DNA from 2 places in the Staphylococcus arlettae genome. Region 2 is predicted to be linked to the other one. Evidence: riboswitches for the same ligand, from Rfam matches in the RefSeq annotation. Region 2 holds a riboswitch; the other holds the start of a gene.
What was found. A riboswitch is a leader RNA that binds a small molecule or an ion and turns the genes downstream of it on or off. The one in region 2 is predicted to bind FMN.

Region 1 (3,433 bases), 290 kb from region 2:
AGATTTACGAACTGTAGATACTCATGTCAAACGTCTTAGAGAGAAATTGAATCGTGTCTCTAACGATGCGGCTCATATGATTCAAACTGTGTGGGGTGTAGGCTATAAATTTGAGGTACAAACAGACAATGAATCGACTGAATAATGTTGTCATAAAACTGTGGTTAACTATTATCTTTATAGTAACGACAGTTTTAATTTTATTAAGTGCCGCTCTCATCACTTTTATTCAATCATACTTCACACAAGAAACTGAAAACTCTTTACTTGAGGACGCTAAACAAATTAGCCAACTTGTCGCAGATTCCGATAATAAAGACATTGCTATTGAACATAGTCGCAAGTTAATTGAAGGACCAGTGGGCTTAATTATTATGCCTGATAAAGACAAAGCACAATCCAATAAAAATCAAATCAAAAAACAAATGTATGAAATTATACAAACAGACAAAGACTATCAACAAGTATTTGATGACGGTAAACAAAAATCTGAACATATTAATATTACCGTTAATGGAAAACAACGTACTTATGTGCTTATTGGCTATCCAACTCAGCATATTTATGGCCAGTCGGACAGTAAATATAGCGGTGTATTCATCTATCAAGACTTAAAAAGTATAGAAGAAACAAATAATGCTATTACTGTCATTATTCTTATTATTGCTGTTATTTTTCTTGCTATTACTACTGTCTTTGCATTCTTTTTATCTTCAAGAATCACTGAGCCATTAAGACAGTTACAAACACAAGCACTTAAAGTATCACAAGGCGAGTATACCCAAACGCCTCCAGTAAATTCCAAAGATGAAATAGGCGAGCTATCACGCGCATTCAACACAATGAGTTCTGAAATTCGACAACATATCGAGGCCTTATCATCTTCCAAAAATATTAGAGATAGTCTCATTAACTCTATGGTTGAGGGTGTTTTAGGTTTTAATGATAAACGAGAAGTTATTCTGTCTAATGAAATGGCTCGAGATATTATTCACTCTATGGATGAATACAGCTCAGAAAAACTAGATCAACAAAATGAGCGAACATTAAGAAATAAAACGACACAATTTGAAGAATATGAAATTAACACCCGTTATTTTGTTATAATAATGAGTTATATTGAACAAATTCAACCTGATGGCCGCAGTGGTATCGTTGCTATTATTCGTGATATGACTAATGAGCATAATTTAGATCAAATGAAAAAAGATTTTATCGCTAATGTATCACACGAATTACGAACACCAATCTCACTGCTTCAAGGTTATACTGAGTCCATAGTCGACGGTATCGTAACTGAACCTGAAGAAATTAAAGAGTCATTATCTATTGTATTGGATGAAACTAATCGTTTAAACAGATTAGTCAATGAGTTGTTAAATGTTGCACGTATGGATGCAGAAGGTTTAACAGTCGAAAAAGAGCTACATTCTATAGATGAGTTATTAGAAAAAATGCAACAAAAATATAAACAACAAGCAATTGATTTGCAATTAGAAATGTATTTAAATGCTAACACTGGTGGTCAATATTGGTTATTTGATTTAGATCGAATTGAACAAGTACTGACAAACTTAATTGACAATGCTACTCGTTACACTGAATCAGGTGATGTTATTACTATTAATTATGGCGAAACTGACACTGAAGATATCTTATATATCAATGATTCAGGTACAGGTATCGCACCTGAACATTTAAACCAAGTATTCGATCGATTTTATAAAGTTGATACATCTAGAAAGCGTGGTAAACAAGGTACTGGTTTAGGCTTATTTATTTGTAAAATGATTATCGAAGAACATGGTGGTAACATATCAGTAAAAAGCGAACTAGGCGTTGGAACAACGTTTATCATTAAATTACCTAAAGCATAATTAATTATTAATCTATCTTGAGCAATAGTATTGTTTTTAACCGAGTAATAAGCTATGATATATCTATAAAATTTGTATATTCATCTTCGGGGTAGGGTGCAAATCCCAACCGGCAGTAATCAAAGCCTGCGACCCATATTGTTGTTTTTAGACAATATGGCTGATCTAGTGAAAATCTAGAGCCGACAGTAAAGTCTGGATGGGAGAAGATGGAGGATTTAGGCATTTTATTTAGCATTTTTCCTCCTATTCGAAGTAAGATGAATGGAAGGAGAAAACTAAATAATGCGTAATAATCAAAAAAAGCTTATCACTATAAGTATGTTAAGTGCGGTAGCGTTTATTTTAACTTTTTTAAAGTTTCCTATACCATTTCTGCCACCGTATTTAACATTAGATATAAGTGATGTACCTGCACTATTAGCAACTTTCACACTTGGACCTGTAGCAGGTATCATTGTAGAGTTTGTTAAAAATTTACTTAATTTCTTATTTAATATTGGGGATCCAATTGGTCCTATGGCAAACTTTTTTGCAGCAACATCATTTTTAGTGGTTGCTTATCTTGTAGCTAAAAATAAACATAATACTAAATCCTTAATTATTGGATTAATCAGTGGCACAATTGCTATGACGATAGTCTTAAGTATACTCAATTACTTTGTATTGTTGCCACTATATGGCATGATAATGAATTTAACAGACATTATGCATAATTTGAAAATTATTATTGTTTCTGGTGTTATACCATTCAATATTATTAAAGGTATTGTAATTTCAATTATCTTTATCTTATTATATCGTCGTCTTAGTAAAGTGATAGAATCATAAAAAGTGCACGGGATATAAATATTTCTGACTAAAAAATAAACGTCAATTTCTATTAAGAAGATATAGAAATTGACGTTTATTTTAGTTTTATGAAATTTTCTAGCTCGCTGTACTATTTTCTTTCGTATATATATTACCATTTAGGAACACCAAATTTTACTTTATGGTATTGATTTTGAAATGTGCTGACGCCCTGAGGAATAGTATAAGTGAGAGACTACAGGCTCGAACCATACCCTAGGCAAGCATGCACGGTCAAAATCGTAGGTTTTAAATATAAGAGGAGACTGGAACGAATCAATGTTGTCCCAGCCTCCTCTTATTTTGAGAATAAGGATTTACGTCCCATTCTCAATTCTTACCGTGATTGTCAATCGTCATCAACAAGCACTTATTCAAATTTTAAAGCATCCCCATCAAATGGTTCCTCTTCAATTTTAATAGAATCTGTTGGACAACCTTCCAATGCATCTTCCATATCTTCATATAATTCTTCAGGCACTTGCGCTGTGCCTTGGTTGTCATCAAGTATAACATATGCTATACCTTCGTCATCGTAGTCATATATATCAGGGGCAGCGGCGCCACATGCACCACATGCTATACATGTATCCATATCTACTATCGTATATTTAGCCATTTCTTTCGCCTCCTTTGACAAAAATGCTACAATAATATCATACCTAATATTGTAATCATCCCATTTATTTTTTTCAAATGTTTTT
Region 2 (3,433 bases):
GACAGTGATCAATTGTTAATTAATTTACCTGCTAAGGAAATGTCTATTAATATCGAAAATCAACGAGAATTTTTCGATTGGTATCAACAACAAAATGTTTTTAAATTTGATAATCCAGAATATTTGCCGAGATTTATTTTTGGCCATTATATGAAGTCTTATTTAAACTATTATTTAAATCAATTTGACAATATTAATAAAATTTCAGAAAAGGTTGAGGAAGTATTTATTAATTCAGATATTGGAGATACACAAGTTTCATATAGCGTGTGTACTAGTATGGATATGACAAGTTGTCGAACTTATGATTGCGTATTTTTAACAATTGGAACATTGTCTTATCACGATCCATATAATTTAAAAGGCACAAGCGGTTATATTCAAACTCCGTATCCAACGTATAACACCTTAGATGAAGTGAAAGACACAGATAACATTGCAGTGATTGGAACTGGTTTAGCTAGTTTAGATGTAATACGCTACGTAGCTGAACACCATCCTAATTTACCTTTAACAGTGACTAGTAGAAGTGCAAAATTACCGCGTGTGCGTGGCAATATGCCAGAATTGCAATTTCAATACATTACACCTGAAAATTTTAATACTATTAAAAAACGACATTTTGGAAATATGCCGTTAACAGAGGCGATAGCATTATTTAAACAAGAATGTGCACATTTTGGTATTTCCTTAACTGAACTATTGAGCAAAGAAAATCGCACCCACGTAGAACAACTCCAATTTGATTTAACGCATGCTGAGGAATTAGGTACGTTACAAAGTTTACTCGAAGGAATTAAAGAAAATATGAATTGGATTTGGAATAGTTTTAATCGACAAGATCAAGAACAGTTTTTAAATCATTATCAACATATACTCAAAGAAAATTCTAATCCGATGCCTCCGAGAACAGCTGAATTACTTATTGCTGAGATTGAGAATCACAACATAGTGATTAAAGCTAATTTACAAAATATTACATATGATGGGCAACATTTTTGTATATCATATGGTGAAGACAAGAACAATTGTGAATACTATGATGTCATTATTAATGCTACTGGCTCAAAGTCACATTTATCTGAATTAGATGGGGATGATCAACTCGTGCTAAATTTAGAAAATAGGCAAGTAATACAAGCCCATCCTTTAGGTGGTATTCAAATAGTGCCAGAGACTAACCAAGTAATTAGTCCTAGATATGGCACATTACACCATATGTTTGCATTAGGCCAACTTACAAATGGCATTAACCAATCACGAAATGGCGTTAATATGATAGTTAAACAAGCAGTAGATGTTGTGAAGTTGCTTCTACAGCAATCGAAAGCATAGCTTGTAAAAATAAAAAATAAACCCGACTTTAATAATATGGATTGTTTTTACTGTATAAATAGTGTATTATAATTTATGTAACTTAACATAAAGTTACTTGACTCAAACATCATTAACAATTTCATACGTAATTCTTTCGGGGCAAGGTGAAATTCCTAACCGGCAGTATAAAAGCCTGCGACCCATAAATGTTTAGCATTTATGGCTGATCTAGTTTGATTCTAGAGCCGACAGTTAAAGTCTGGATGGGAGAAAGAATGAAGATATAACACAACACTACTATAGTGTTTATTTGGTCATGCCATTTTACGATAGAGGTATGTCATTATTTAAGTTACACAAATGTTATATAAATATATCCCGCACCTGAAAACTCATGTTTTTCAGGTGCGTTTTTTTATTTAAGAGGTGATAAATTGAGTCAATTTTTAAATTATGCAATAAATTTAGCACACATGGTACAAGGTCAAACAGGAGTCAATCCACCTGTAGGAGCCGTAGTTGTACGTGATGGTCGAATTGTTGGCTTAGGCGCACATTTGCAACATGGTGATAAACATGCTGAAGTTCAAGCTTTGGAAATGGCCAAAGACCTAGCCAAAGATGCAACGATTTATGTGTCATTAGAACCATGTACTCACTTTGGCACTACACCGCCATGTGTTAATAAAATTATAGAATATGGAATTACTAAAGTTGTTTATGCGATGAAAGATACTACATTAACCTCAAATTGTGATGAAATTTTAACTAATGCAGGTATTGATGTGGACTATCGCTTTCAAGAAGATGCAGAAAATTTATATAAAGATTTTTTTACAGCTAAAAATGAACAACTTCCTGAAGTAACTGTAAAGGTGTCTTGTAGTTTAGATGGTAAGCAAGCTACGGATAGCGCACAAAGTAAGTGGATTACTAACAAACAGGTTAAGCAAGATGTTTTTAATTTGAGACATCGACATGATGCGGTACTGACAGGTAGAAATACTATTGAACATGATAATCCACAATACACTACACGTATTGAGAATGGTAAAAATCCTATTAAAGTTATTTTATCTAAATCAGGTACGATTGATATGGGGTTAGATATTTTTACAGATCCACAATCTAAAGTATGGATTTATACAGAAAATAATAAATTGTGTTCACAAACATCTAATGTAGAAGTAATAGTTCTCGATGATTGTTCCTTAAATAATATTTTAAGTGATTTATATCAAAGAGGTATTGGTAAATTGCTAGTAGAAGCTGGTCCGACCGTGACGTCTGAGTTTCTCCAATCTAGCTTGGTAAATGAACTCATCTTATATTATGCCCCGAAAATTATAGGTGGTTCTGGTAAGTATCAATTTTATCAAACAGATAATGTTCTTGAATTATCAGATATTCCGAATTTTGAAATTGTTAATTCTGAGTTGCTTGAGCAAAATATCAAATTAGAACTGCGAAAGAAGTGAGCAAAGATGTTTACTGGAATTGTTGAAGAAGTCGGTACAATCGAACGTAGTCAAAGTAGTAATGCTGTAGTTGAATTAACTATCACATGTCAAACTATCCTTGAAGATATGCACATTGGAGATTCCATTAGTGTAAATGGTGCATGTTTGACAGTTACTGACTTTACTAACCACGGTTTTACTGTTCAAGTAATTGAAGGTACAGAAGCAAAGACGTATTTAAATCAACTGAAACAAGGTAAGGAAGTAAACTTAGAACGTGCGATGAGTGGACAGGGTCGTTTTGGTGGACATTTTGTCTTAGGACATGTTGACGAAGTAGCGACAATTACACGCATACAAACGTCTGATAATTCAAAAATAGTGTCAATCAAGCCACCGAGTCACATACTTGATGAGATGGTACAGCAGGGTTCAATCGCTGTTGATGGTGTAAGTTTGACAGTTTTCAAACTGGGTGACAAAGAATTCGATATTCATTTAATCCCTGAAACAAGAAAATCAACGATCTTGAATGATAAACGAGTTGGTGATTATGTGCATTTGGAGACTGATATGCTATTCAAGTATGTGCATAAAATAGTTGGTAAGCAATCAACAACTTTAACTGCAGATAAATTAAAAGCTTTCGGTTTTTA

Region 1: it holds a riboswitch for FMN, as region 2 does, so the genes downstream of both, MUA37_RS06740 (ECF transporter S component) here and ribD (bifunctional diaminohydroxyphosphoribosylaminopyrimidine deaminase/5-amino-6-(5-phosphoribosylamino)uracil reductase RibD) in region 2, are expected to answer to the same signal.

The regions. Positions count from the first base shown of each region.
Region 1 covers NZ_CP094803.1:1,382,660-1,386,092, forward strand. The annotation lists gene MUA37_RS06730 (response regulator) at 1-145, shown strand, start outside; gene MUA37_RS06735 (cell wall metabolism sensor histidine kinase WalK) at 129-1,877, shown strand; FMN riboswitch at 1,956-2,092, shown strand; gene MUA37_RS06740 (ECF transporter S component) at 2,163-2,708, shown strand; gene MUA37_RS06745 (ferredoxin) at 3,100-3,348, opposite strand.
Region 2 covers NZ_CP094803.1:1,094,005-1,097,437, forward strand. The annotation lists gene MUA37_RS05355 (FAD/NAD(P)-binding protein) at 1-1,335, shown strand, start outside; FMN riboswitch at 1,464-1,596, shown strand; gene ribD (bifunctional diaminohydroxyphosphoribosylaminopyrimidine deaminase/5-amino-6-(5-phosphoribosylamino)uracil reductase RibD) at 1,752-2,795, shown strand; gene ribE (riboflavin synthase) at 2,802-3,433, shown strand, end outside.